3 regions of the Kitasatospora sp. NPDC018619 genome follow, and region 3 is predicted to be linked to each of the others. Evidence: riboswitches for the same ligand, from Rfam matches in the RefSeq annotation. Region 3 holds a riboswitch; each other region holds the start of a gene.
What was found. A riboswitch is a leader RNA that binds a small molecule or an ion and turns the genes downstream of it on or off. The one in region 3 is predicted to bind thiamine pyrophosphate.
Positions count from the first base shown of each region.

Region 1 (9,671 bases), on a different contig from region 3:
TGGATCTACGCCCGGGTCGGCGAGGCGCTGCTCGCCCAGGGCTCGCCCGACCCGCTGTACGCCAAGTGGATCTCCACCTACGGCGACGAGTCGTTCCAGTCGGTGGTCCGCCGGGTGCTGGCGCTCACCGACCGGCTGGGTGCGGAGCTGTCCGCGGCCGAACGCCGCAAGGTGGTCGGGCACTTCGTGACCACCTCGCGCTACGAGTGGATGTTCTGGGACGCCGCCTGGCGCGGCGAGCGCTGGCCGGTCTGAGCCGCGCCGGCGGGCCCGTCCGTCGTCCGGCGGGTCCGTCCGTCGTCCGGGCCGCCCCGGACGACGGACGGGTGCCCGGTCAGCCGGTGACGTAGTAGCCGTTCACGTCGGCGATGAGGTGCAGCCAGTACCCGTGGTTGTAGACCGAGTACGTTCCACCCGAAGTCACGGCCGTGGTCGCCGAGTTGGCGGTGGTGCGTCCCGGTGCGACGTTGACGGTGGAGGTGTTCGGCGCCTTGCCCGGCCCGGGGAAGACGGTGAGGTGGCCGTCCGCGTGGACGTCGGTGGCCGTCACGTTCGTCTCGACGCCCACGGCGTTCGGCACCGAGCCGTCCGCGGGGACGGCCTGGATCTGCCCGGTCGCCCAGGCCGGCACCCCGTCCCCGAAGCCGGTCCGGGAGTCGAAGGCCCGCACCGGCGTCTTCAGCGCGCTGAACAGGCCGGTGCCGGAGGGCCCGTAGTAGCCGACCACGTCGATGATGACGTGCACCCAGCCGGCGTGGTTGTAGAGGTCGATCCGCCCGTCCGCGCCGACCGGCACCACGACGCGGTTGGCGACCGTCGAGCCCGCCGGGAAGTTGACGTTCGAGCCGTTGGCGGGCCGCGTCGTGCCGGTCGGGTACGCGGTCACGAAGCTGTCCCACGAGCCGTCCGTCGTGGTCACGTTGAGGACCACCGCGGTGGCGTCCGCGGTCCCCAGCTCGGGGCTGGTGACCTGGTAGCTGCGCACCGCGTCGCCGCCGAGCCGGCCGGTGCCGTCGCTGCGGCTGTCGGCGATCCGGGTGGGGGCCACCGGGGCGTACCGGTCGGTCGCCGCCGTCCGGTAGTAGCCGACCACGTCGAGCACCACGTGGGCGGTGCCCGCGTTGTTGTAGAGGGTGAGCCACGGGACGAAGCGTTCGATCGGCCCGGTGGCGACCGTGACCAGGTTCGAGACGGTCTGGCCGGGCCTGAAGTTGACGCTGGAGGTGGCCGGCTTGGTGCCCGACGCGCCGGGGGTGGCGCTGAGCGTCACGTAGCTGTCGGCGGTCGGGTCGGTCACGGTCACGTTCACCACCACGGCGGTGGCATCGGCCGGGACGACGCCGTAGCACTCCTGCGGGGGGTGGCTGTGGCAGCCGGTGGCGATCGGGGTCGAGAAGTAGCGGCCCGCCTGCAGCGGCCGGGCGGTGCGGTCCACCGGGACCTGGTAGCCGTCGCGGGTGTCCAGGATCCGCTTCGGGGCCATCCCGACGAATCCCGCCGGTGCGGTGAGGGCGCCGGCAGCGGCGGCGGCGGTTGGGGCGGTGGTCGGGGCGGTGAGTGGAGCGGTGCCTGGAGCCGCGGCCGGAGCGGCGGAGGCGGGGACGGCGGCCAGGGCCGCGACGGCGAGGTGGACCACCGCGAGAGCGGCTGTGGACATGGCTGTTCTGGCCCGCATGGTCAGGTTCCCCCCTGTTCGACGGTGCCGGGAGGGCGTGGTCCCGGCACTAGTTGGACGCTTCGCGGGGCCGGGGGTTGCGCTGCCGGCGGAGGAATTCTCGGGGGCCACCCGGGGGGTGCGGGTCGGGGGGATCTCGGGGTTCTCTCCGGGCCGTCGGGCCTCGTTCCGGCACTCGCGCCACCGTACGATCGAAGCACCGAAAGCAAGCGGGATGCGGCACCGGACGGCGGCCGACCCGAGGGGAGAAGAGGAACCGACATGGCTGAGCTCTGGAAGTCGCTGCCCTCCTGGGTGCGCAACATCGTCATCCCGGTGCTGGTCCTGGTGCTGGCCTGGAACATCGTCGCGTTCGTGTTCGGCGTCGTCGGCGCACTGCTCTCGATCGTGATCAAGCTGCTGGTGGTGGTCGGCATCGCGGCCGCCGTGGTGGTCCTGGTGAAGAAGGCCGCCAGGAGCTGACCGACCGCCCCGTAACGCCGCCCTGAGGGCCCCCGCGAGGGGGAGCCGGGCCTCGGGCGTTCTGCGACGGGCTCCGCTACTGGTTGCGGTAGTAGCCGAAGAGGTCGGCGATGACGTCGGTGGTACCGGCGTGGTTGGCGATGTCGAAGTAGCCGTCCGCGCTGACCGGGACGGTGGTGCCCGGACCGCCGTTCGCACAGGCGCTGTTGGAGCCCTCGACGTACAGGACGGCGGCCGGTTCGGCCGCCACCGCGGGCAGCGGCAGGCCGACCACGGCGGAGACTACGGCGGCGCTGAGGCCGGCCGCGTGACGGACGCGCACGGAGTGATTCCCCCAAAGATCGTCAGAGCCCCGACATCCCGGCCCGGCCGCCGGCACGGACGGGCCGTGCGTGCCCTGGTGGAGTGCCTGCGGAGCATTCGTGAGCATGATGGGGGCGCCTGCGGACGCTTCCGGCCACCGGGGCCCCGTCGGAACGCCCCTCACCGGGCGGTGGTGCGCTCTGGACCAGCGGCGATCCGCTCGCTACGGTGTTGGACGTCGTGTGCAGGCAACACCGCCTGCGACGCGGGAGCTCGGAGCACCGGGCTGAGAGGACGCTGACCGGGACGTCGACGGACGGACCGACAGCTGCGTCGACCGCAGGAACCTGACCGGGTAATGCCGGCGTAGGGAGTAGAGGTCAGATGACCACGTTCGAAGCACAGCCGCAGTCTGCCCAGGGCGCCCCCAGCAGCGAGCGCACCGGCTACCCGGCCCCGGCCTGGCGCAAGGCCCACCGCGAGGGATCGCGTCCCGACCTGCGCGTCCCGTACCGCGAGGTGCAGCTCACCAACGGCCGGACCGTCCCGCTGTACGACACCTCCGGTCCGTACACCGACCCGTCCTACGAGCCCGACGTGCGGCGCGGCCTGCCGCCGCTGCGCGACGCCTGGATCCGCCAGCGCGGCGACGTCGAGGAGTACGACGGCCGTGAGCCGCGCCCCGAGGACGACGGGATCAAGCACACCTCGCCGCGCGGCGGGAACCTGCGCAACCTGGACGCCGTCTTCCCCGGCCGTCCGCGCCGCCCGCTGCGCGGCCGCGGCGGGGTGGCCGTCACCCAACTCGCCTACGCCAAGCGGGGCGTGGTGACGCCGGAGATGGAGTTCGTGGCGCTGCGCGAGGGCCTCGCGCCGGAGTACGTGCGGGCCGAGGTGGCCCGCGGCCGGGCCGTCATCCCGGTCAACGTGAACCACCCGGAGGTGGAGCCGGCGATCATCGGCACCAACTTCCTGGTGAAGATCAACGCCAACATCGGCAACTCGGCCGTCACCTCCTCGATCGAGGAAGAGGTGGAGAAGATGACCTGGGCGACCCGCTGGGGCGCCGACACCGTCATGGACCTCTCCACCGGCCGCAACATCCACACCACCCGCGAGTGGATCCTGCGCAACTCCCCGGTGCCGATCGGCACCGTGCCGCTCTACCAGGCGCTGGAGAAGGTGGACGGCAAGGCGGAGGAGCTGAGCTGGGAGGTCTACCGGGACACCGTCGTCGAGCAGTGCGAGCAGGGCGTCGACTACATGACCGTCCACGCCGGTGTGCTGCTGCCCTACGTCCCGCTCACCGCGCGCCGCAAGACCGGCATCGTCTCGCGCGGCGGCTCGATCATGGCGGCCTGGTGCCTGGCCCACCACCGGGAGAACTTCCTCTACACCAACTTCGAGGAGCTCTGTTCCATCCTCGCCGCCTACGACGTCACCTTCTCGCTCGGCGACGGCCTGCGCCCGGGCTCGATCGCGGACGCCAACGACGAGGCGCAGTTCGCCGAGCTGAAGACCCTCGGCGAGCTCGGCCGGATCGCCCGCGAGCGGGACGTCCAGGTGATGATCGAGGGCCCGGGCCACGTCCCGATGAACAAGATCAAGGAGAACATGGATCTCCAGAAGGAGATCTGCGACGAGGCGCCGTTCTACACCCTCGGCCCCCTCACCACCGACGTCGCCCCCGGCTACGACCACATCACCTCGGGCATCGGCGCCGCGATGATCGCCTGGTGGGGCACCGCGATGCTCTGCTACGTGACCCCCAAGGAGCACCTGGGCCTGCCCAACCGGGACGACGTCAAGACCGGCGTGATCACCTACAAGATCGCCGCCCACGCCGCCGACCTGGCCAAGGGCCACCCCGGCGCCCAGGCCTGGGACGACGCCCTCTCGGACGCCCGCTTCGAGTTCCGCTGGGAGGACCAGTTCAACCTGGCCCTCGACCCGGAGACGGCCCGCGCCTTCCACGACGAGACCCTCCCCGCCGAGCCCGCCAAGACCGCGCACTTCTGCTCCATGTGCGGCCCGAAGTTCTGCTCGATGAAGATCTCCCAGAAGATCAGGGACGAGCACGGCGACGGGTCGACGGCGGTGGCGACGGAGTTCGACGCCGAGGCCCTGGCGGGCATGGCGGAGAAGTCCGCCGAGTTCGCCGCCCGGGGCAACCGGGTGTACCTGCCGCTGGCCGACTGACGGGCCGACGCGGTCTGACGACGGGCGCCGCTCTCCGAGGCCGACGGCCTCCGGGAGCGGCGCCCTGCCGTGTTTCCGAGCTCGACTCCACCGCTGGGTGGCGGCTACGTCCGCGACGTTCCGGCGCAGCCGACAGCGGTACCCAGGCGAGGCGCGAGCTGAGCCGGCGAGGGGTCCGGCGGGGTCGGCGGCGAGTTCGTCGGAAAACCTTCCGGGGAGCGATGAGTTCTCGGGGCGGCTCCGGTCTACCCCTGTGCAAGCGATCACGCGACCACGCAGGAGAGACCGAGATGACCGAGAACCTGGGCGAGCTGACCATCACCCGCGAGCTGCCGGGGACGCCCGCCGCGGCGTTCGAGGCGTACTTCGAGCCGGAGCAGTTCGTGCGCTTCTGGGGGCCGGTCGGCACCCACGTGCCGGTGGAGACGGTGACGATCGAGGCGAAGCAGGGCGGGCGCTACGACAGCACCATGGTGATCGACGCGACCGGTGAGCGGTACCCGCTGAAGGCGGAGATCACCGAGTTCCGGGCGGGGGAGTCCTTCGCGCTGCTGGAGGAGGGCACCGGGATGCGGTCCAGCCTCACCTTCACCGAGCTCGGCGAGGGGCGCACCCAGGTGGTGCTGCACCAGGTCGACGTGCCGGAGATGTTCCGTGGGCCGGAGGCCGAGGCGGGGCTGAACTCCAGCTTCGACCGGCTGGTCGAGCACCTCGCCGGGCGGGCCTGACCGGTGCGGGGGGCGTAAGGGGGCTGCCGGGCCCGGGCCCGGGCCCGGCAGCCGCTCAGTCCTCGGGGGCCTCGGCGTCCTCGGGGTACCAGCGGAGCTCGACCGTGTTGCCGTCCGGGTCCCGGACGTAGACGGAGGTCGCGGTGCCGCGGGCGCCGAAGCGGGGGACGGGGCCTTCGAGGACGGTGAAGGTGCCGGCGTCGATGACCTCCTGCCAGTCGAGGGGCTCGACGGTGAGGCAGATGTGGTCGACGTTGGACTCGTGCCGGGGGCCGTGGACCAGGTCGATGATGGTCTCGGGGGTGATCCGCACGGACGGGAACGACACCCGGCCGGCCCGCCACTCCTCGACCCGTACGGGGGTCAGGCCCAGCAGGCCCGAGTAGAAGGCGAGCGAGCGCTCGACGTCGGCGACGTTGAGGACGAGGTGGTCGAAGGCCTTGACGCGCATGGGGACCGGCTCCGTTCCGGGGCTGGGGACGACTGCTGGGACGACGGCCGGGACGACGGCCGCGGGGCGACTGCTGCGGACGGTCTCCACAATGCTCCAGGCCGCGGGCGTGATCAATACCCGGCAGCCCTACGGTCGCCCGGGTCCGCCCCGGGGCACGCCGGCGGGCCGGGTGCCGTCAGGAGGTCGCGCGCAGGCGGGGTGCCGGGGCGCTGAGCAGGCGGTCGAGGTGGGAGGCGGTCGCGGCGTCGGCCGGGAGCAGGACGAGGAGCTGCTGGGAGTCCTCGGGGAACTCCAGGGTCGCGCGGTGGAAGCGGAGTTCGGGCCCGTCCGGGTGGCGCAGGCGCAGCGGGCCGCGGCGGGGGACGAGGTGGTTGCCGAGCCGGCGGGTGAACTCGGGGCCGGCGAGCGGGGCGACGTCGGTACGTCGGCGTCTCCTCGATGTGGCCTGGCTGTTCGCCCGGCTGCGGCACGCCGCGGCCGTGGCGGGCGGCCCGCGGTTCGTGTCGATGCGGCACCAGTACAGCCTGGTGCAGCGGCAGGAGGAGCGGGAGATGTTCCCGTTCCTGGCCGACCAGGGGGTGGCCGGCCTGGTCTGGTGCCCGCCGGCCTCGGGCCGGCTGGCCCGGCCGTACGGGCGGCAGACCGTCCGCTCGGCCGGGGACCCGGTGGCCGGACGGTTCTTAGCGGACGTCGACCGCCCGATCGTGGAAGCCGTCCAGCGCGTCGCCGAGGCCCGGGGCGTGCCGATGACGCAGGTCGCGCCGGCCTGGGTGCTGCGCAATCCGGTGGTGGCCGGCCCGGTCGTGGGCGCCGCCCGCCCGGGCCACCTGGACGACGCGGCGGCCGCCCTGGGCCTGCGGCTCACCGACGCCGAGGCGGCGGCCCTGGAGGCCCCGTACACGCCGCGCCTGCCCACCGGCTTCTGAGCCGCGCGGCCGGTGCGGGGACGGCCGGGGTGGGACATCCGGCGCGGGGACGGCCGGCGCGGGGACGGCCGGCTCAGCCGACGTCGTCGGGGCCGGTGAAGTCGGGTGAGGTGTATCCGGGTCGGGTGGGGGTGGCGGGGTGGGGGAGGTGGGGGTGGAGTTCGGTGTGGTCGACGTCGTCGGGGCCGGTGAAGTCGGGTGAGGTGTACCCGGGGCCGGTGAAGCCGGGCGGGGTGGGGGCGGAGGAGTGCGGAGCCCGGCCCCCGGGGCCGGTCGGTCCGTCGGCCCCCGGGCTGGTGAAGGCGGGCGGGCTGTAGCCGGGGCCGGTGAAGTCGGGCGGGGTGAAGTCCGGGCTGGTGGCGTCGGGGCCGTCGTGCTCGGCCCGGGCGGCGGCCGTACCCGGCACCGGCGGCAGTGCCGCGAGCAGGTACGGGACGAGGCCGTGCTCGCGCAGTGCGGCGCGCCACTCGCCGTGGGCGTCGCCCAGTTCGGCGGCGAGCTCCGGGTCGGTGCCGGCCGGCGTCGCGGCGGCGCCGTCGCGCAGGGCGGTGAGCAGCAGGCCGACGAGGCCGATGGCCATCGCGGCGACCCCGGCGGCGAGCGCCACCCAGCCGGCCGTGACGAGGGAGCGGGCCAGCGCGACGTCCGGGCCGACGGCGCGCAGCAGGTAGCCGACCAGCAGCAGGAACAGCGCGGCGGCCCAGGCCAGGATCGGGGTGAGCACGGTGAGGACGGGGAACAGCCCGGCGCCGCTGCCGCCCCCGGTGCGCAGCTGGGCGAGCAGCCCGGGGTTCGCGGGCTCGCCGCCGGGCGGCGGCGGGGGCGTGCTGTGCAGGCTGTCGCGCAGCCGGGTGTAGTGGGTGTACTCGGTGGCGGCCGCGGCGTTGACCCGGTCGGCGTCGCGCAGGGCGCGCAGGCGCAGCTCGGCGGTGGTGAGCGCGCCGGGTGCGCGCAGGGCGGCGAGGACGGTGCGGTCGCGCAGGGCTTCCGCGAGGAGCCGCTCGTACTCGGGGCGGTCCTCGGCGAGCAGGGGCGGGGGGTTGGACATGGGGACCCCGTTCGTGCGGACCCCGATCGCTGCGCCCCGGGGGCGCGCGGCCCTCAGGGCGCCGAAACGGGCGCGGAGGCGGGCCGCCGGACGGGCGGCCGGGTGTGGTGTGCCTCATGGTAGGGGCGGCCGCGCCCGGGCTGACAGTCGGTTTCCGGAATTTCGCGCCCCCGGACGCGCGCGTGCGACGGCCCGGGCGCCGGGAACAACTGTTCCCCGTGCGCGGGTGGTTGGAAGCCGACGGCCGGTCAGTCGATGGGCAGCCGGGCGACCAGCAGCCGCCCCTCCATGGTGACGCCGCCGTCCATCGCCACCGCGAGGTCGTCCGCGTACACGTACGGCCCGGGGATGTGCGGCGGCTGGCCGTCGTCGTTGTGCACTGCGCCGGTGAGGTACGGGATGGGGCTGTGTCCGTGCACGATCCGGCTGCCGCCGTAGGTGTCCAGCAGCTCGTGCACGGCCATCGGGCCGGCGTCGCCGCGGAAGGCGAACCGCTTGGTGAAGCGGCGGAAGCAGTCCCACCAGTCGTCCACGCTGCCGTCGGCGAGCAGGCCGTGCACGGCGTCGTTGACGTCGGGGATGGACTCGCCGTACTCCAGGTACGCGGTGGTGTCGGAGTGCAGCAGCAGGTGGCCGTCCTCCAGCGCGATCGCGGGCAGCCGGGAGAGCCAGCTGATGTGGTGCGCCTCCAGCCGGTCCAGGTCGCTCTGCTGGCCGCCGTTGAGCCGCCAGGCGGCGAGGAAGGAGGCGGTGCCGGCGGTGGACTGGACGGGCTCGTCGCCGTACTTGGCGGCGCCGAGGAAGAGCAGTTCGTGGTTGCCCATGAGGGCGCGGCAGTAGCCGCCGGCCGCGGCGGCCTCGGCGGCCAGCTGCATGACCAGGTCGATGACGCCGATGCCGTCGGGGCCGCGGTCGGTGAAGTCGCCGAGGAACCAGATGCGGGCGCGGCCGGCCGACCAGTGGCCCTCGGCGTCGATCAGGCCCTGGCCGTGCAGCGCGGCGCGCAGCTCCTCCAGGTAGCCGTGCACGTCGCCGACCACGTAGACCGGGCCGGGGGGCTCGCCGGGGCCGGGGGCCGGGTACGGGTAGGTCGGCGCGGCGGGGTCGGGCAGCGGCGGGCCGAGCTCGATGGTCGGCGGGTCGTCGCGGCCGTCGAGCCGCAGCGCCGGGGAGGGCTGGTCGGGCAGGGTTGGCTCGTAGCCGCCCTGCTCCTGGCCGTCGTAGCCGCCCTGCTCCTGACTCCCGGCGTAGCCGGCGGCGTCCTCGTACCCGGAGGCTTCGTCGTACCCGCCCGCGTCCTCGTACCCGCCCGCGTCCTCGTACCCGGCACCGTCCTCGTACCCGGTGCCCTCCTCGTAGCCGCCCTGCGCCTGGTGCCCCTGGTGTCCCTGGTGCCCCTGCTCCGAGAAGGCGGGGCCGTGGTCCAGGCCGATGCCCTGGGCGTGCACGGTGTGGCCCTGGCCGTCGGCGGGCCAGTGCTGTTCCAGGTAGCGGGCTCCGCCGTAGCCGCTGTAGGTCTCCCCGTCGTAGGCCTCGCCGCCGTCGTAGGGGGCGGCGGGGTAGCCGGTGGCGGGGTCGGGTTCGTAATAGGTGCCGTACGGCAGCACATCGAGGTCCGGCTGGTGGCGGAGGCCTGAGTGGGGGTGCTCAGGCCCGGGGAAGCGGTCCTCGGGAGTCATTCGCCCATCATAGGAAGACCACTCTCCCGGCGTCGTCACCTGGTGGGTATCCAATCCTCCGGAGCGTCAGCCGGGCGGTCCCACAAGGTCCGTTTTGTCCCGGCTCGGTACGGTCTCGTCAGCTCCGGCCGGGCACCGCTTCCCGGCCTCGGGGCTGCTGCGGCGAGGTGGTCTACACCTCGCCCGGGGGCCGGGGC
Region 1 is NZ_JBISAI010000004.1:259,924-269,594, forward strand. Features, by position in the region: gene tenA (thiaminase II) at 1-255, shown strand, start outside; gene ACH5AR_RS08370 (hypothetical protein) at 335-1,657, opposite strand; gene ACH5AR_RS08375 (DUF5326 family protein) at 1,937-2,137, shown strand; gene ACH5AR_RS08380 (hypothetical protein) at 2,214-2,459, opposite strand; TPP riboswitch at 2,696-2,830, shown strand; gene thiC (phosphomethylpyrimidine synthase ThiC) at 2,825-4,639, shown strand; gene ACH5AR_RS08390 (SRPBCC domain-containing protein) at 4,930-5,367, shown strand; gene ACH5AR_RS08395 (VOC family protein) at 5,423-5,818, opposite strand; gene ACH5AR_RS08400 (aldo/keto reductase) at 6,262-6,747, shown strand; gene ACH5AR_RS08405 (hypothetical protein) at 6,821-7,795, opposite strand; gene ACH5AR_RS08410 (metallophosphoesterase) at 8,044-9,474, opposite strand; gene ACH5AR_RS08415 (LacI family DNA-binding transcriptional regulator) at 9,647-9,671, opposite strand, start outside.
Region 1: another riboswitch for thiamine pyrophosphate. It lies ahead of thiC (phosphomethylpyrimidine synthase ThiC); the one in region 3 lies ahead of thiO (glycine oxidase ThiO).

Region 2 (9,671 bases), on a different contig from region 3:
GCCCGGGCGGCGTCCATCCGGTCGCGTACGGGATTCTCGTTCCAAGGGCCGTGTCGGTGCGCGGCCCCTCATGTCGTGCTCCACCCCCCGCTTCCCGTCGAAGCCGCGCCGTCCGCCCTGCCGCCCACCCCGCTCCGTGCCGCCCGGGGCCGTTGTCGCGGCCGGCCCGCGCGGAGGATCCCGACGGACGCCGGCGGAGCGGAGCGAACCGAGCGGTCAGGGAAAGGAACGAGCGCCATGCGTGAGAACCCGAAGGACCGGTCGGAGGAGCGCTCCGCCCGGCTGGCCGCGGCCCTGGCGGCCGCCGTCGACCACCGTTGGCCCGTGGTGCCGGGCGCCGTGCTGCGCGACGGCCGTTGCTCCTGCGGGGACCCGGACTGCACCGTCCCCGGCGCGCACCCGCACGACCCCTCGCTGCTGGCCGCCACCACGGACGCCCGGATGGTGCGCTGGTGGTGGGAGCGGCAGAGCCCGGACGCACCGGTGCTGACCGCCACCGGCTCGGCGGTCTCGGCGGTCAGCCTGCCCGCGGCGGCCGGCGCCCGGGCCCTGGCCTACCTGGGCGCGCTGCGGCTGCCGCTCGGCCCGGTGCTGGCCATGCCGGGCCGCTACGCGCTGCTGGTGGCCCCGTACTCGCTGGACGTGCTCGGCGAGATGCTCGCGCAACTGCCCTGGGTGCCGGGATCGTTGCGCTACCACGGCACCGGCGGGTTCCTGCCGCTGCCGCCCGGCGGTGCGGCCGTCGGCGTCCCGCCGTCCGGAGGCTGGGGCAGGGTGCGCTGGGTGCTGGCGCCGCGACCGGGCGTCGGCGGCGGGGTCTGGCTGCCGCAGGTCGGGCCGCTGCTGGGGGAGTTGGTGGAGGCGACGGTCCGGCTGGACAGCGGACGCTCGGCCTACTGAGGCACCGGGGCCGGGCGGGGCGCGGGCCCCGCGTCGAGGCCCTCGGCCGGGCCCGGTGCCGGGGCCCTCGACCGGGCCGCCCCGGAAAACAAAAGATCCGACCGCTGGCGACGGGGGATGCACCAGCGGCCGGACTCTTTAGACAGTAACAAGGATCCGCGCCCGCGCCAATTTCCAAGACGCCCTCCAGGCCCGGAAATTGCGCGTTCACCGCGACAATGTGACACGTATCACGCGGATCCCTGCGCGCTTTAGTTCAAAGTGACCTGACGGTTCACCAGGTTCGCCCGGGCGCGCCGCTCCTCGGCGGTCAGCGGGGTGCCGTCGGCCAGCACGGCGGCGAGCCGCTCGGCGAACCCGGCGGCCGGCTTCTCGCAGTCGGCGGCGGTCATCCCGAGCGGGAGGTCCCAGACCGGGACGGTCAGGCCGTGCGCGCGGAACGAGCCGACCAGCCGGGTGTCCGCGCCGAGCGAGGCCTCGCCGGCCGCGTTCAGCCGGGCCAGCGCGTCCAGCAGCTGCTCCTCGGGCACGGTCATCACCCAGCGCAGGTGGTTCTTGTCCGGGGTGCCGCACCAGTAGGCGGCGTCCACGCCGGCGAGCTTCTCGGTCGGGATGGCCGAGGCGTTGGCGCGCTCCAGTGACGCGGCGACCTCGCCGGTGGCCGCCTCGGCGTCCTCCAGCCAGAACTCGAAGCCGGTGTGCACGGCGGGCTCGAACGGGGCGGTGGTGTCCAGCAGGTCCTGGAGGCGGCGCCCGCCCGGGACGGTCCGGCGGGCCGGCACCGGGCTGCCGGGCTCGGTGGCCAGGGCCAGCTCCAGGGCGTCCGCGAGGTCGCGGCTGAGGTCGCCGGAGGCGGACTGCGTCTGGAGGCCGAGCAGGATCGAGCCGTCCTGGCGGCGCAGGGCCGGCCAGGCCAGCGGCAGCACGGTGGCCAGGGTCACCGACGGGACGGCGCCGGTCGCGCCCTCGGCCACTCCGGCGGCCAGCGTCAGCGGCACGGTCGCGGCGGGCACCAGCTCGCGCAGGGCCACCCAGTCGGCCTCGCCCGGCAGGCCCTCGAACGGGCGGTGCACCAGCTCCTGCACCGCGTGCGAGGCCTCCCGGCCGTGGCACGCCTTGTACCGGCGGCCCGAGCCGCAGGGGCAGTCCTCGCGGGCCCCGACCACGGGGATCTCGCCCGTGACGGCGGTGGTGGACTGGCGCTGCGGCGCCTTCTTGGCGGCCTTCTTGCCCATGCTGCGGCTCTCCCGGGAACGTGGTGCTGTGTCCCGGGAAGCCTAACGACACATCCCCCGGGCCCGGCTCACGCGCTACGGGCATCGCCCCCGGTGCGCCGGGCGTGCCGGGCCCGGGCGGGCAGCGCCGCCCAGACCGTGACCTCGCCGGGTGCGTCGCGCACGCCCCAGTCGCTGGCCAGCTGGTCGACGATGCCCAGGCCGCGGCCGCCGCGCGAGGTCAGCGAGGGGCTCGCGGGCAGCGGCCGGGTGGCCGCCCCGCCGTCCGTGACCTCCAGGGTGAGCACCCCGTCGGCGTGCAGCTGCCAGCGCACCAGCACCCCGCCGTCCGGCTCCTCGGAGCCCTCGGCGGGCTTCGGGCCGGGGGCGGCGCCCGCCCCGGAGGGGACGCCGACCAGCACCTGTCCGAGCACCTCGACCCGGGTGCTGCGGCCGAGGGCCGGCAGCGGGCCGAGCGGACGGGCGTACCGGCAGGCGTTGCTCAACAGTTCGGAAAGGATCAGAACAGCATCGTCGATGACCGGTTCGGGTATCTGCCGGTCACCCAGATCTCGACGCAGTCGGCGCCGTGCGACCCCGACACTCGCTGGGCCGTGCGGCACTGCCATGGTCGATGAAGTCGGCACTTCACGCGCCACCATCAACGCCACCCCCGGACCTCCTTCAGCGTATGCCGAGGGAGAGATGCCCCTTGGTAATGCGTCGGAAACGAGCACCGGACGATCCTGCGAGCCCATTTCGAGTGTCGCTTCGAGTGCCACGACCGACGGTCGACATCAGGTCATTCCGTGCTCACCCTCCGTCGCTCGGACGCCGGAATTCCGGCAATTTCGTGCGAGGAAGGTTTGACCGCCGACCAGCGAGCCCGTCCGCGGGGTGCCGCCCGAGGGCCCCGACGGATCGCGGGCGGATCACCGGCCGAGCTGCGCCAGCACCTCCGCGGGCCGGTTGGTGATGATCGCGGACACCCCGAGCTCCAGGCAGAGCTCGACGTCGGCCGGCTCGTCCACCGTCCACACGTGCACCTCGTGCCCGAGCTCGCGCAGCCGGGTCACCAGCTGCGGACGGGCCCGCACCAGCTCGATGCCCGGGCCGGCGATCCGCGCCCCGCCCGGCAGCGGCGAGCCCGCGCGCAGCCGGCCGAGCACCAGCGTCCGCTCGAACAGGAAGACCCGCCGGTACTGCGGGGCGGCTGCGGCCACCCGGTTCAGCGCGATCGAGGAGAAGCTCATGATCCGGGCGGACGGGCGGCCGCCCTCCGGGGTCGCGCCGATCCCGAAGCGCTCCAGGGCCCGCAGCAGTTCGGTCTCCACCCGGCCGCGGAAGCGCACCGGGTGCTTGGTCTCGATCGCCAGCTCCACCGGGCGGCCGCACTCCGCCACCAGCTCCAGCAGCCGCTCCAGCCGCAGCACGCCGCGCAGCTCCGGGTCGGTGCTGGGGCGGCCGGTCTTCCAGGCGCCGAAGTCGTACGCCTCCAGCTGGGCGAGGGTCATCGCCGAGACGGTGCCCCGGCCGTCGGAGACCCGGCCGATCCGGCGGTCGTGCACGCAGACCAGCGCGCCGTCGGCGGTGACCCGCACGTCGCACTCCAGCGCGTCCGCGCCCTCGTCGAGCGCGCGCCGGTAGGCCGCGAGGGTGTGCTCGGGCAGGACGTGGGAGGAGCCGCGGTGGGCGATCACCTGGACGGCGGGCACCGTGCGCGCCGCCCTCGGGGGCAGGTCTGTGCTGGTCACGGCCCCAACGATAGGCGGCGGAGGTGAAGCGCGGACGAAGACGGCCCCAACCCGTGGGGCCGTCTTCGTTCCCGGCCGGGCCCGGCCCGGCTCCGGACGGCTCAGCTCCGGACGGCCCGGCTCCGGGCGGCGCGGCGGCGGGCCAGCGGGGTGAGCGCCCAGGTGGCCAGGGCGGGCACCAGGAAGGCGAACAGCGAGGCGGAGGTCCACTCCTGCGGGGTGAAGTGCAGCGCCTCCCGGACGGAGGTCCAGAAGCCCGTCCACCAACCCGCGACCCCGGTCGGCGCGATGAGCTGGTAGACCGCGAAGCCCAGCGCCCACGGCAGCAGCATCAGCCAGCGCGACGGCGCGTCGGCGGAGAGGTCCCAGCCGCGACGGCCGGCGCCGAGGAAGTAGTCCACCACCAGCACCGCCAGCAGCGGCACGAACACCGAGCCGATCAGGCCGAGGAAGCCGTAGTAGGTGTCGGTGAACTCGTCGATCTGCAGCGCCAGCACGGTGGTCAGCGCGCCGATCGCGCCGGAGAGCACCCGGCGGTCCGCCCTCGGCAGCAAGTTCTGCACCGACATCGCGGTCGAGTACACGTTGGCGAAGGACTGGTCGGTCTCGCGCAGCACCAGCACCAGCAGGAACAGCCAGCCGGCCCAGACCCCGAGGAAGGAGTCGAAGATCCGGTTCGGGTCGCCGTCCGACCGCAGCAGCGCCATCAGGCCGAGCACGTAGCACCAGACCTGGGCGATCGTGTAGCCGGAGAAGCTGCCCCAGAACGCCGAGCGCGGGGTGCGCGAGTGCCGGGTGTAGTCGGCGGCCAGCGGGACGAAGGAGACCGACACCGCGATCATCGCGTCGGTCGCGCCCAGGAAGCCGTGCCAGTTGCCCGCGCCCGGGTCCGGCACGCCCTGGCGGCCCAGCTGGACGGTGAAGTACACCATCGCCACCGCGACCGCCCCGGCCACGAAGCGGCGCAGCACCGCGATCGAGCCCAGCGGCCAGATGGTCAGCGCGGTGGTCAGCGCGCCCGCGAGCAGGACGAACAGCCAGCGGTAGCCGCTGGTGTGCGCCACGGTCTGCGCGCCCGCCGAGATGGTCAGCAGCTCGAACACGCCCCAGCCGACGCACTGCACGATGTTCAGCACCGTCGGCAGGTACGACAGCCGGGTGCCGAACAGCCCGCGCAGGTTCGCCATCGCGGGGGCGCCGGTGCGGGCGCCGATCAGCGCGGCCACGCCGAGCATCGCGGTGCCGACCGCGGTGCCGACGGTGATCGCGGTGACCGCCGCGGCCAGCGACAGCTCGCTGCCGCGGGCGCCGAGCACGGTGGCGGCGGTGGAGAAGCCGATCAGGCTGACGCCCAGGTTCATCCAGAGCGCGAAGTGGTCCCGGAACCGCAGCGTGCGCGGCGGCTCGGTGTCCAGTACCAGGGGCGCCTCCACGTGCTCGGCGCGCCTGGAGGGGTCCAGGACGGCGGTGGCCGCGGACCGGGAGGAGTCCCCGGAGGAGGGCGCACCCGAAGGAGAGGATGGCGAAGCAGGCGGCATGGCCGATACTCCCTACGCCGGCATTACCCGGACAGGTTCCGGCGGTCTGCGCCCCCTCGACCGCCCGCCGTCCCGGTGGCGTACGGTCGTCATGCGCACTCTCAGCCTGGTGGGTCCAAGCTCCCGCGTGTCAGTTGTGAGCGACAGGCTAACCGGCACGGGGTCGAACACCCAAGGCCGAGGGCGCGCGGTCCGCATCGCGGGACGTCCGGCGGGGGAGGGGAGCCTCGGCCGTCGGTACCGGTGTCGGTGCCGGCTAAGGATTCTTATGAGTTCTTCAGAGGGGTCCTTACGGCAATCGAATCGACAGTGCGAAAAACTATGGTCCTTGGTTCTGCCAGCTATGGAGGTCGTCCGTGAGCACCGAGCGCGAGGTTGGGCCCACCGGGCCGCAGGGGGAGCAGCCCGCCGGCCGGGGAGCGGCCGAGTCCGTTTCCGAAGGCCCCGCTCAGGGCGGGCACCAGCCGACCATGGCCTTCCGGCGGGTGCCGGAGCAGGAGACGGGCGCGGTCGAGGCCGCCGCCGCCGAGTCGGCGCCGGCCGCCGACGGGGCCGAGGGCGCCCCGGCCGCGGGCGGGCACAAGCCCACCGTCGCCTTCACCAAGGTGCCCGCACCGGAGGCGCCGGCCGCGCCCGCCGCGGCGGAGCCGGCCGTGGACCCGGCCACCGGCTACATCGACGCGCCGCCGCCCGTCCTGCCGCCCGCCCCGCCCGCCGCCCCGGCCGGGCCGCCGACCGGCAACCCGTACGCCACCCCGAGCCACGGCGTGCCCGCCGCCGGTGCGCACGAGGGGTACGGCGCCGCCCCGGCCGCGCCCGCCGCCCCCGGCCACCACCCCTTCGGGGCCGGCCAGCCGCTCGGCGGCTGGGGCCCCGCCCACGACTCCGCCCCCGGCGGTGCGGGCTACCCCGGCGGCCCGGCGGGCCCGCTCGGCTACCCGGCGGACCACGCCGGCGGCCCCGGCGGCCCGCGCCGCAGGCGCAACGGCCTGGTCGGCCTGGTCGCGGCCGTCGCACTGGTCGCCGGCGTGGCCGGCGGAGCGGTGGGCGTGACCGTCGCCGACCGCGGCGACAGCGTCAGCTCCGCGAACGACCACCGCAGCACCACCGTCCAGGCCAGCGACACCCAGAAGAACGAGCCCGTCCCCGGCTCGATCGCCGCCATCGCGCAGAAGGCGCTGCCCAGCGTCGTCACCATCAAGGCGCAGGGCAACGGCGAGTCCGGCACCGGCACCGGCTTCGTCTTCGACACCGAGGGGCACATCCTCACCAACAACCACGTCGTCGCGCCGACCCTCGGCGGCGGGAAGCTGACCGTCAAGTTCGCCGACGGCAGCGCCTACAGCGCCTCGGTGCTGGGCCACGCCGAGGGCTACGACGTCGCCGTGATCAAGATCGACAACCCGCCGAAGGCCAAGCTGGCCCCGCTGCCGCTGGCCGACTCCGACAAGGTCAACGTCGGCGACGCCACCGTCGCGATCGGCGCGCCGTACGGCCTGGAGTCCACCGTCACCAGCGGCATCATCAGCGCCAAGGACCGCCCGGTGGCCTCCGGCGACGACACCGGCTCGCAGGCCTCGTACATGAACGCCCTGCAGACCGACGCCTCGATCAACCCCGGCAACTCCGGCGGCCCGCTGCTCGACTCCGGCGGCGCGGTGATCGGCATCAACTCGGCGATCCAGTCCAACGCCTCCGCCAACGGCCGGGCCGGCAGCATCGGCCTGGGCTTCGCCATCCCGATCAACCAGGCCAAGTGGGTCGCGGATACCCTGATCAAGACCGGCAAGCCGGTGTACGCCAAGCTCGACGTGCTGCGCAACGACGACTACAAGGGCGACGGCGCGCAGATCCAGACCAAGGACATCCAGGGCCAGCCCGCCGTCACCCCCGGCGGCGCGGCCGACAAGGCCGGCCTCAAGCCGGGCGACGTCATCACCAAGCTCGGCGGCGTCCCGATCGAGAACGGCCCCGCCCTGGTCAGCCGGATCTGGACGCACAAGCCCGGGGAGACCGTCGACGTCGAGTACACCCGCAACGGCCAGACCCTCAGCACCAAGGTCACCCTCGGCCAGCGCGAGGGCGACCAGCCGTGACCCCGCGCGCACCGGAACGTGTGCGCCGAACCCCGCCGGACCCGTTAGGCTGACCTCCGCCTGGAGAGCTGCCCGAGCGGCCTAAGGGAACAGTCTTGAAAACTGTCGTGCGGTGACCCCGTACCGTGGGTTCGAATCCCACGCTCTCCGCCGGTAGGGAACCACCTGCTCAGGGCGGGTGCCGACATCGTTCGGCACCCGCCCTCGGTGTTTGTCCCGCGGCCGCCGCGGGCGCGGTTGACCCTGACACGGTGGCAGGCGATGGAGTGGTCGCACCATGTTGAACATCGGAGACTTCGCCAGCCACGGCCGGGTGTCGGTACGGATGCTGCGCCACTACGACGCGATCGGGCTGCTGCGGCCCGCCCGGGTGGACCCGGTCAGCGGGTACCGCTTCTACGAGGCGTCCCAACTGGCCCGGCTGAACCGGGTGATCGCGCTCAAGGAGCTCGGCTTCACCCTGCAGCAGGTACGCGCCGTCCTGGACGAGCGGGTGGACGCGGCCGAGCTGCGCGGGATGCTGCGGCTGCGGCGGGCCCAGCTCGCCGCGGCGATCGCGGCCGACGAGCTGCGACTGGCCCGGGTGGAGGCGAGGCTCCGGACGATCGAGAGCGAGGGGACCATGTCCGCGCACGATGTCGTGGTGAAGCCGGTGCCGTCCGTCCGGGCGGCCCAACTGACCGCGGTGGCCGCGAGTTACGAGCCGGAGGACATCGGACCGGTGATCGGGCCGCTGTTCGCGGAGCTCTGCGGGCGGCTGGCCCGGGCCGGGGTCGAGGCGGCCGGCCCGTCCGTCGCCCGCTACCAGGACGCGCCGGAGGGCGCCGGCGCTGTGCTGGTGCTGGCCGCCGTCCCGGTCGGCCCGTCGGTGCGCGCGGGCGCGCACGACTTCGAGGTGGTCGACCTGCCGGCGATCGAGGAGGCGGCGACGATCGTGCACCGCGGCCCGATGGACGAGGTGCTCGGCGCCGGCCAGGAGCTGGCCCGCTTCATCGAGGAGAACGGCTACCGCTCGGCCGGCTACGCCCGGGAGCTGTACCTGGAGTGCCCGCAGGACCCGGCGGGGTGGGTCACCGAGCTCCAGGAGCCGGTGGTCCGCCGGTAGCCGTCGGCCCGGCCGGGTGCGCTCCGCGGCCCGCGCGCCCGGCCCCGTCCGCCGGTGCGCCCGCCCTGTGGCCCACTTGCCCGGCCCCCGCCCGCCGGGCAGAGTGCGGAGGGCGGGGGCCGGGCGCGAGCGGAGGCGGCGATGGGTGATCTGACGGACCGACTGGCGCAGGGCCTGCCCGAGGGGGCCGTCGTGGTGGACCCGGACGTGACCGCCGCGTACCGCCACGACATGGCGGGCTTCTGCCCGGCCGGGCAGCCCGCGGCGGTGGTGTTCCCGGAGACGGTCGAGCAGGTGCAGCACGTGCTGCGCACCGCGACCGAACTGCGCGTCCCCGTGGTGCCGCAGGGCGCCCGGACCGGGCTGTCCGGGGCGGCGAACGCGGTGGACGGCTGCGTCGTGCTCTCGCTGGTGAAGCTGGACCGGATCCTGGAGATCGACCCGGTGAACCGGATCGCGGTGGTCGAGCCCGGCGTGGTGAACGCCGAACTCTCCCGCGCCGCCGAGGAGGTGGGCCTCTCGTACCCGCCGGACCCGTCCAGCTGGGAGTCCTGCACGATCGGCGGCAACATCGGCACCGGGGCCGGCGGGCTCTGCTGCGTGAAGTACGGCGTCACCAGCGAGTACGTGCTCGGGCTGGACGTGGTGCTGGCGGACGGGCGGCTGCTGTCCACCGGCCGCCGGACCGCGAAGGGCGTCGCCGGGTACGACCTGACCAGGCTGTTCGTCGGTTCGGAGGGGACGCTCGGCGTGGTGGTCCGGGCGGTGCTGGCGCTGCGGCCCGCCCCCGCCCCGCAGCTGGCGCTGGCGGCCGAGTTCCCGAGCGCGGACGCGGCCGGGGCGGCGGTCTGCGAGGTGATGGCGCGCGGGCTGAGCCCGTCGCTGATGGAGCTGATGGACGCGGTCTCGGTGCGGGCCGTCAACGCGTTGGGGCGGATGGGGCTGCCGGAGTCCACCCGGGCGCTGCTGCTGGTGGCCTTCGACGGGCCGGACCGGGTGGCCGAGCTGGCCAGGACCGCCCGGCTGTGCCGGGAGGCCGGGGCGACCGAGGTGGTGCCGGCCGA
Region 2 is NZ_JBISAI010000004.1:43,135-52,805, reverse strand. Features, by position in the region: gene ACH5AR_RS07460 (bifunctional DNA primase/polymerase) at 238-900, shown strand; gene ACH5AR_RS07455 (DUF5926 family protein) at 1,152-2,135, opposite strand; gene ACH5AR_RS07450 (ATP-binding protein) at 2,204-2,620, opposite strand; gene ACH5AR_RS07445 (glycerophosphodiester phosphodiesterase) at 3,047-3,868, opposite strand; gene ACH5AR_RS07440 (purine-cytosine permease family protein) at 3,970-5,406, opposite strand; TPP riboswitch at 5,399-5,543, opposite strand; gene ACH5AR_RS07435 (S1C family serine protease) at 5,763-7,502, shown strand; tRNA gene ACH5AR_RS07430 (tRNA-Ser) at 7,565-7,652, shown strand; gene ACH5AR_RS07425 (MerR family transcriptional regulator) at 7,780-8,607, shown strand; gene ACH5AR_RS07420 (FAD-binding oxidoreductase) at 8,749-9,671, shown strand, end outside.
Region 2: another riboswitch for thiamine pyrophosphate. It lies ahead of ACH5AR_RS07440 (purine-cytosine permease family protein); the one in region 3 lies ahead of thiO (glycine oxidase ThiO).

Region 3 (9,671 bases):
CGGTGAGGTCCGGCACCGCGATCCGCTTGGGGCCCTTGGAGACGGTGACGGTCACGCTGTCGCTCTTGCGGGTGCGCGCGCCCACCCCGGGGTCGGTGGAGATCACCTGGCCGGACGGCACGGACTCGCTGAACACCTCGACGAACCTCCCGTGCAGGCCCTCCTTGTCCAGGACCCGCTGGGCCTCGGCCCGGTCCTTGCCCAGCACGCCCGGCACCGAGCCGTACAGCCCCTCGGAGATCCCGTAGGTGGCGCCGCCGATCGCCAGCACCAGGGCGGCCGCGGCGGCCGCCCAGAGCAGCACCTTGCGGGGCAGGCGGCGGCGCGGCCGGTCCGGGCGGCGCCGGGGCGCCGGGGCCGGCTCGTCGTACGGGCGCGGCTCGGCGAGCAGCTCGTCCATCAGCTCCGGCGGCATGTCCAGCACGCTGGTGCGCTCGGTCGGCGGGGCGTCGGCGGGCCGGGGCAGCGGCTGGATGACCGAGGTCGGCTCGCTGGTCGGGTAGCGCGGACTGGGGTGGGTGGAGGCGGGCGGCTCGGCGTCCAGCTCGGCCGGGGCCAGGGTGCGGCGGACCCGCTGGAGGGCGGCGAGCAGCTCGACCGCGTCGTACGGGCGGGCGTCGGCGGCCCGGGCGCAGGCGCCGGCCACGATCGCGTCCAGCGCGGGGCCGACGGCGGGGGCCACCAGCGAGGGGGCCGGGACGTCCTCGTGCAGGTGCTTGTACATCACCTGGACGGGGTTGTCGCCGGTGTGCGGGCGGCGGCCGGTGAGCATCTCGTACAGCAGGATGCCGGCCGCGTAGACGTCCACCCGCTGGTCGGTCGGGGCGTCCGGGAGGATCTGTTCGGGGGCCAGGTAGGAGACGGTGCCCAGGACCGTGCCGCCGGTCGCGGTGGTGGCCGAGGTGGGCGCGCCGTCGGCCGCGCCGAGCACCCGGACCAGGCCGAAGTCGGCGACCTTGACCAGGCCGCCCTCGGTGATCAGCACGTTCTCCGGCTTGACGTCGCGGTGCACCAGCCCGGCCCGGTGGGCGGCGCCGAGCGCCGCGAGCACCGGCTCCAGCACGTCCAGCGCGGCCCGGACGGACAGCGCGCCGCGGTCGCGCAGCAGGTCGCGCAGGGTGCGGCCGGGCACGTACTCCATGGCGAGGAAGACGTGGCCGCCGTCCGCGCCCTGGTCGAAGACGTTGACCACGTTGGGGTGGGTGAGCTTGGCGACCGCCTTGGCCTCGCGGATGAAGCGGGCGGTGAAGCCCTCGTCGCCGGCCAGCGAGGGGTGCATCACCTTGAGCGCGACCACCCGGTCCAGGCGGGTGTCGGTGCCCTTGTAGACGGTGGACATCCCGCCGGTCGCGATGCGCTGTTCGACCCGGTACCGGTTGTCGAGCAGCGTGCCGATCAGGGGGTCGTGCAGTGCCATGTCCACCCGGAGAGTCTAGTGGGGTGCCCGGCCGCCGGGCCGGAGGACACCGCCCGGGGGCCTGGCTGTGCCCGGCTTGTGACACGCGGGGGGTGCCTGGACCCGCGTCCCGCGTCCCGCGCCCGGGGCCCGCGCCGACGCCCCGGGACGCGGGCTCAGAAGGCGGGGTGCTCCCGGGTGTCCAGGTCGGCCCGGCCGGCCATCGCCGAGGAGGCCTCGGCGTGGAAGCGGCGGGGGATCCGGCCGGCCCGGTGGGCGAGCCGGCCCGCCTCGGCGGCGTGCCGCATCGCCTCGGCCATCAGCACCGGCTCCTGAGCCCTGGTCACCGCGGAGGCGAGCATCACCGCGGCGCAGCCCAGCTCCATCGCCAGCGCCACGTCGGAGGCGGTGCCGGCGCCCGCGTCCAGGACCACCGGGACGCCGGCGCCCTCCACGATCAGCTGGAAGTTGTGCGGGTTGCGGATGCCCAGGCCCGAACCGATCGGCGAGCCCAGCGGCATGACGGCCGCGCAGCCCACGTCCTCCAGCTTGCGCGCCAGCACCGGGTCGTCGTTGGTGTACGGCAGGACGGTGAAGCCGTCGTCGACCAGCGTCTCGGCGGCGTCCAGCAGCTCGACCGGGTCGGGCAGCAGGGTGCGCTCGTCGGCTATCACCTCCAGCTTGACCCAGTTGGTGCCGAGCGCCTCGCGGGCCAGCCGGGCGGTCAGCACGGCCTCGCCGGCGGTGAAGCAGCCGGCCGTGTTGGGCAGCACCCGGATGCCGTTGCGGGTCAGCACGTCGAGCACGGAGCCCTGGGTGGTGGCGTCGACCCGGCGCATCGCGACGGTGGTCAGCTCGGTGCCGGAGGCGAGCAGCGCGCGCTCCAGGACCTCCAGGCTCGGCGCGCCGCCGGTGCCCATGATCAGCCGGGAGGAGAAGGTCTCCCCGGCGATGGTCAGAAGGTCGTCGGCCATGGTTCAGCCTCCCTGCACGGCGGTGAGGATCTCGACCCGGTCGCCGCCGTGCAGCGCCGTGCCGGGCCACGAACCGCGCGGCACCACGGCCTCGTTGAGCGCGGCGGCGACACCGGTGTTGGCGGCGCTGACGGAGGCCACCAGCTCGGCGAGGGTGGTCGTGGCGGGCACCCGGCGGGGCTCGCCGTTGACGGTCAGGGCGATGTCGTTCAGGGCGGTCTCGGTCATGGGCGGGCCTTCGTGACGGGGGAGTCGGGGGAGAACCGGGTGGGAGTGAACGGCCGCGCCAGCTCCGGGAGTTCGCCGGTGGCCAGGTACCCGGCGACCAGGTCGGCGCTCACCGGGGTGAGCAGCACCCCGTTGCGGTAGTGGCCGGTCGCGGCGACGAGGCCGGGCAGCGCGGTCGGGCCCAGCAGCGGGGCGTTGTCCGGCGAGCCGGGGCGCAGGCCCGCCGAGGTCTCCACGAGCGGGAGTTCGGTGATCCCGGGGACCAACTCGTGCGCGTCGCGCAGGAGTTCGTACACCCCGCCGGCGGTGACGGTGGTGTCGTAGCCCTGCTCCTCGGTGGTCGCGCCGATCACCAGCTCGCCGTTCTCGCGCGGGACGACGTACAGGTGCTGCCCGCGGACGACCGCGCGGACGTTGCGGGAGAGGAACGGCCGGTAGGACTCCGGGACGCGCAGCCGCAGGATCTGGCCCTTGACCGGACGGATCGCCGGCAGCACGCCCGCCGGCAGGCCGGGCAGCCGGTGGCTGTGCGGGCCGGCGGCGAGGACGACCCGCTCGGCGCCCACCGTCTCCCCGGTGCTCAGCCGGGCGCCCGCCGCGCGGCCGCCCGCGACCAGCAGCTCGACCGCCTCGGCCCGGTGCAGCCGGACCTCGGCGCGCTCGCAGGCGGCCGCGAGGGCGGTGAGCAGCCGGCGGGGGTCGACCTGGTGGTCGTCGGCGACGTGCAGGCCGCCGCGCACGCCCGGGGCGAGCATCGGCTCCAGCCTGCGGGCCTCCCGGCCGGTCAGCCAGGTCGAGTCCAGGCCGAGGCGCTGGTGGAACGCGTGCAGCTCGCGCAGCTCGGCGCGGTCGTCGGCGTCCTGGGCGACGGCGAGCGTGCCGCACCGCCGGTAGCCGGTGTCCAGGCCGCCGCTCGCCTCCGTCAGCTCGGCGGCGAAGTCCGGGTACCGTTCGTTGGAGGCCATGCCGAGGCGCAGCAGCGGCTCCTCGCCGTACTGGAGCTCGGTGACCGGGGCGAGCATCCCGGCCGCGACCCCGGCGGCGCCGCGGCCGTGCGCGGGGTCGACCACGACCACGTTCCCGAGGCCGCGCTGCGCCGCGCGCCAGGCCACGGCGAGGCCGATGACGCCTCCGCCGATCACCAGGACGTCCGTGCGGGCGCCCGGTAGCAAGCGTGACAAAGCTGCTCTTCTCCCTTCGCCGGTATGACCCGGATCAGGTTCGGACGGTCGCGGGCCGTGCCAGCCCGCCTCTCAGCCCGGTCCGCCGGGCTCCCGTGTGGTGCCCCCACCTTAACGCCGGGCCCGGCCCGGCCGAAGGCCCGTACGCGGGGCGGACGTGCGGCCGGGGCGGGAGGGCCGGGGCGGGAGGCCCTCCGGCCGCCCGCGGGCCGCTGGGTACAGTGACGTGCGTGGCAGAGCTGAGCGCAACGGACCGGGTGGTCGTCGTCGGAGCCGGGCTGGCCGGGGCGCAGTGCGCCCTCAAGCTGCGGGAGGGCGGCTGGCAGGGGCGGATCGCGCTGGTCGGCGAGGAGCCGCACGCGCCGTACGACCGCCCGCCGCTCTCCAAGGACGTGCTGCTCGGCAAGGCCGACTCCACCGCCCTGGACATCGACTACGGGCGGCTCGGCATCGAGCTGCTCACCGGCCGCCGGGCCACCGGCCTCACCCCCGGCGTGCTGCACACCGACGCCGGCGACCTCCCGTACGGCGCGCTGGTGATCGCCACCGGCGCCGTCCCGCGCGCCCTGCCCGGCGCCGAGCGGGCGCACCTGCTGCACACCCTGGACGACGCCCTGGCGCTGCGCGCGCTGCTGCGCCCCGGGCTGCGGCTGGTGCTGGTCGGCGCGGGCTGGATCGGCGCCGAGGTGTCCACCGCGGCCCGCGCGGCGGGCTGCCGGGTGACGGTGGTCGAGGCAGGCCCGGCGCCGCTGCCCGGCGCGCTGCCGGCGGAGGTCGGCGCGGCGATGGCCGCCTGGTACGCCGAGGCCGGGGTGGAGCTGCGCTGCGGCGTCGGGGTGTCCGCCGTCGAGCCCGGCGCGGTGCTGCTGGCCGACGGCTCCCACCTGCCCGCCGACGAGGTGGTGGTCGGCATCGGGGCCCGCCCGGCGACCGGCTGGCTGGCCGGCTCCGGGGTCGGGCTGGACGCGGCCGGCGCCGTCGTGGTGGACGGGCGGCTGCGCACCTCGGTGCCCGGCGTCTTCGCGGCGGGCGACTGCGTCAGCTACCCCTCGGCCCGGGCCGGCGCCCGGCTGGCCGTCCAGCACTGGGACCACGCGCTGCGCTCCGGCGAGGCGGCGGCCGCCGCCGTCCTGGGCGTGCAGGCGCCGGCCTACGACCCGGTGCCGTACTTCTGGTCGGAGCAGTTCGGGCGGATGGTCCAGTACGCCGGGCGGCACGCCGAGGGCGACGAACTGCTCTGGCGGGGCGGCCCGCGGGACGCCGACTGGTCGGTGCTCTGGCTGCGCGACGGCGTGCCGAGCGCGGTGCTGGCGGTGGACCGGCCGCGCGACCTGGCCCAGGGGCGGAAGCTGGTCGAGCGCGGCGCCGCGCTCGACCGGGCCCGCGCCGCGGACCCCTCCGTGCCGCTCAAGGGGGCCGCCGCTTAGCGCCGGGCGGCGTCGAGGTGGCAGTCTGGTGCCGTGAGTGAGATCGATGCCAAGACCGAAGCCCTGGTTCCCGAGTGGCTGTACCTGCCCGACATCTCCGAGCGGTGGGGTGTGCTCGTCACCGAGGTCCGCAACATGGTCAAGAAGGGTGACCTGATCGCCGTCCGCCGCGGCCCCAACAAGTCCCTCCAGGTCCCGGCGGCGTTCGTCGACGAGGCCGGCCCCGTCAAGCACCTGGTCGGCCTGCTGACCGTGCTGCGGGACAGCGGCTTCACCGACGACGAGATCATCCGGTGGATGTTCACCGAGGACGATTCGCTGCCCGGCACCCCGGTGCAGGCGCTGTGGGAGAACCGGGCCACGGAGGTCAAGCGCCGCGCCCAGGCCATGGCGCTCTGATGGCGGACCTGCGCGCCCGCCTCGCCGAGGCGCGGCTGTACCTGTGCACCGACGCCCGCCGGGAGCAGGGCGACCTCGCCGAGTTCCTGGACGCGGTGCTGGCGGGCGGCGTGGACATCGTCCAGCTGCGCGACAAGGGCCTGGAGGCCCGGCAGGAGCTGGCGGCCCTGGAGGTCTTCGCCGACGCCTGCCGCCGGCACGGCCGGCTGCTGGCCGTCAACGACCGCGCCGACGTCGCCCATGCGGCCCGGCCGGACGTGCTGCACCTCGGCCAGGACGACCTGCCGGTGCCGGCCGCCCGGGCGATCCTCGGCGAGGACGTGCTGATCGGCCGCTCCTGCCACGCCGAGTCCGAGGTGGACGCGGCGCTCGCCGAGCCGGGCGTGGACTACTTCTGCACCGGCCCGGTCTGGCCGACCCCGACCAAGCCGGGCCGCCCGGCGCCGGGCCTCGGCCTGGTCTCGTACGCGGCCGGGCGGGCCGCCGACCGGCCGTGGTTCGCGATCGGCGGGATCGACCTCGGCAACCTGGACGAGGTGCTGGCCGCCGGCGCCCGCCGGATCGTCGTGGTGCGGGCCCTCACGGCCGCGCAGGACCCGGGGGCGGCGGCCGCCGAGCTGTCCCGCCGGGTGCGCGCCGCGCTCTGACCGCCCCGGGGCCGCCGCCGTCCGTCAGTGCTTGCGGACGGTGGCGGCCTCGGCCAGGGCCAGCAGCACCGTCCGGGCCCGCTCGTCGGCGAGCGGCGCCGCCTCCAGCGCGGCCAGCGACTGCCGCATCAGCTCCTCGATCCGGAGCTCCACCAGCTCGGGCGCCCCGCTGCGGGCGACCAGCGCGCTCAGCTCGGCGACCTCCGGGGCGCCGAGGTCCGGCGCGCCGAGCCGCTCGTCCAGGTGCCGGGCGTCGGCGGCCGACAGGCCCCGCATCGCGTGCGCGACCAGCAGGGTGCGCTTGCCCTCGCGCAGGTCGTCCCCGGCCGGCTTGCCGGTGACGGACGGGTCCCCGAAGACGCCGAGCAGGTCGTCGCGCAGCTGGAAGGCCTCGCCCAGCGGCAGCCCGAACGCCCCGTACGCCTCGACCAGCTCCGGCCCGGCCCCGGCCAGCAGCGCGCCGACCTGGAGCGGCCGCTCGATGGTGTACTTCGCGGACTTGTAGTGCAGCACGGTCCGCGCGCGGTCCAGCGCGCCCTCGTCCGTGGAGTCCCCGGCCACCGGCTCCAGCACGTCCAGGTACTGGCCGAGCATGACCTCGGTGCGCATCAGGTCGAACACCGGCTTGGCGGCCAGCACGGCGGCGGGCTCCAGGCCGGAGCGCAGGAACAGCTCGTCGCACCAGATCAGCAGCAGGTCGCCGAGCAGCACCGCGGCCGAGGCGCCGTACTGCTCGCGGTCGCCGCGCCAGCCGCTGGCGCGGTGCAGCGCCTCGAAGCGGCGGTGGACCGAGGGCAGGCCGCGGCGGGTGTCGCTGCGGTCCATCAGGTCGTCGTGCACCAGGGCGCTCGCCTGGAGCAGCTCCAGCGCGGCCGCCGCGTTGGCGATCGCCTCGCCGGTGGCGCCCCGGGCCGGGCCGCCGGCGCCGCGCCAGCCCCAGTAGCAGAAGCCCGGGCGCAGCCGCTTGCCGCCGTCCAGCAGGAAGTCGCGCAGCGCGTCGGCGGCCGGGGCCAGCCGGGGCGAGATCTTGTCGAGCAGCACGGACTGGCCGTCCATGAACGCGGCGAGCGCCGCGTTGACACGGGTGCGGACGTCCTCCACGTCCATCGGGTTGGCCGCACTGCTGGCCGCACTGGTGGCCGAACCGGGGTTGGCCGGCCGGGTGCTGGACGAGGTCACGATGGGGCTCCGCTGGTTCGCTGGGGTGCAGCAAGCGTAGCGGTGCGACCGGGAACGGGTGTGCGAGCGGCCCAGCCGGGGCGCCGGGGGCGGGGCCCGGCCGCGGTCCGGCGCGAACCGGAACGTTGCCCATCAGTTGTCTCAATAGTTGGAATCCGGTTGTCCGGCCCCTTCGCACGCCGGATAGCCTGCCAGCATGGCACTCGGTATCGCTTCCACGAGAACGGATCGCGCACTGACGGTGCGCGAACTCCTGGCGGCCGGAAAGCGCTCCTTCTCCTTCGAATTCATGCCGCCGCGCACCGAGGCCGGCGAGCAGAAGCTCTGGGACGCCATCCGGCGGCTGGAGCCGCTCGACCCCAACTTCGTCTGCATGACGTACGGCGCGGGCGGCTCCTCGCGCGAGCGCACCGTCAACATGGTCGGCCGGATCGCCACCGAGACGACCCTGACCCCGGTCGCCCACCTCACCGCCGTGGACCACTCGGTCGCCGAGCTGCGCAACATCATCGGCCAGTACGCCGACCAGGGCGTGCGCAACGTCCTCGCCGTCCGGGGCGACCCGCCCGGCGACCCGATGGGCGAGTGGGTCAGGCACCCCGAGGGCGTCACCTACGCGTACGAGCTGGTGGAGCTGATCAAGGGGATCGGCGACTTCTGCGTCGGCGTCGCGGCCTCGCCGAACATGCACCCGCGCTCGACCGACTGGGACGAGGACATCCGGCACTTCGTGGCGAAGATCCGCTCCGGCGCCGACTACGCGATCACCCAGATGTTCTTCGAGGTGGACGACTACCTGCGGCTGCGCGACCGGGTGACGGCCGCCGGCTGCGAGACGCCGATCATCCCGGAGATCATGCCGGTCACCAACGCCAAGCAGCTGGAGCGCTTCCCGCAGCTCAGCGGCTCGGCCTTCCCCGCCGAGCTGGAGGCCCGGCTGCGGGCGGCCATCGACGACCCGGCGGCGCTGCGGGCCGTCGGCATGGAGCACGCCACCGCGATGGCCGAGCGCCTGCTCGCCGAGGGCGCGCCCGGGCTGCACTTCATCACGCTGAACCACTCGACGGCGACCCTGGAGATCTACCAGAACCTGGGGCTGCACCAGCGCTGACGCCGGGTGTTCACCGGCCCGTCACCCCGCCGGGGGTGACGGGCCGGTCGTGTGCGGCCGGGCGCCCGGGGCGCCGGGAACGCGATGCGGTACCCCGGCCGTTGAACCGGTACAGTCGCCGCACACGCGCGGCGCACACGCGCGGGCACGCGACTGGAGGTAGCGGGCGGATGGGCATCGGATACCTGCTGCTGTACGCCGCGTTGGCGGTGGTGGCGCTCTGGCTGCTCGCGGAGGTGCTGCTGCAGAACCGGGCGCCGCTGCACTGGCGGGTCCTGGCGCTCGCCGGGTTCCTGGGCGTGGCCGCCGGGATGGCCCTCGGCTCGGTCGTGGTGATCGGGGCCGGCGCCGCGCTGTTCGCGGTCGGCCAGGCCTTCGTCACCCTCGCGGTCAAGCGCGGCCACCGGAGCGGCTGGTCGCTGCGCAAGCCCGACGGCAGCCTGCCCGGCCCGCTCGCCAGGGTGCCGCTGCTCGGCGCCCTCACCGGCGGCGCCGCCGCGGTGGCCGCCGCGGCCGCCACCCGCAGGCGGGTCGGCGAGGTCAGCGCCGTCGAGGAGGCACCGGCCCCGGCCGCGGCCCCCGAGCCGGTGCCCGACGAGGTGCCGGAGGTCGAGCAGACCGCCGCCTTCGAGATGCAGGAGCTCGCCCAGGACGGCGTCTACGCCCCCGGGTACTACGAGCAGCAGCAGCCCCAGCCGCAGCCCCAGGACCCGTACGCCGCCGCCTACCAGTCCGGCTACGACCAGCAGCAGTGGCAGACCCAGCAGCAGCCCGCCTTCGCCTACGACCAGCAGCAGGCCTACGGCGGCTACCCCCAGCACCAGCAGGACCCGTACGGCGGCTACCAGCAGCAGGACCCGTACGCGGGCTACCACCAGCAGCCGCAGGCCTGGGACCCGAACGCCCAGCAACAGCAGCAGCAGCAGCAACAGCAGCAGTGGCAGCCGCACCCCGAGCAGCACGTCCAGGGGATCCCGCAGCAGCCGGTCCACGACGAGAACCACGGCTACCAGCAGCAGAACACCTGGCACCAGGGCTGACCGCCCTACGCCGGGCCGATCAGCCCGGCGGTGACGCAGGCCGACATGCCGACACGGGCGAGCCCGCCGCCGGGGTGGGCGTTGCCGCC
Region 3 is NZ_JBISAI010000008.1:139,310-148,980, forward strand. Features, by position in the region: gene pknB (Stk1 family PASTA domain-containing Ser/Thr kinase) at 1-1,417, opposite strand, end outside; gene ACH5AR_RS14860 (thiazole synthase) at 1,573-2,370, opposite strand; gene thiS (sulfur carrier protein ThiS) at 2,374-2,598, opposite strand; gene thiO (glycine oxidase ThiO) at 2,595-3,779, opposite strand; TPP riboswitch at 3,774-3,886, opposite strand; gene ACH5AR_RS14875 (NAD(P)/FAD-dependent oxidoreductase) at 4,001-5,206, shown strand; gene ACH5AR_RS14880 (Rv2175c family DNA-binding protein) at 5,240-5,605, shown strand; gene thiE (thiamine phosphate synthase) at 5,605-6,252, shown strand; gene ACH5AR_RS14890 (polyprenyl synthetase family protein) at 6,277-7,431, opposite strand; gene metF (methylenetetrahydrofolate reductase [NAD(P)H]) at 7,628-8,542, shown strand; gene ACH5AR_RS14900 (hypothetical protein) at 8,713-9,582, shown strand; gene ACH5AR_RS14905 (phytoene desaturase family protein) at 9,588-9,671, opposite strand, start outside.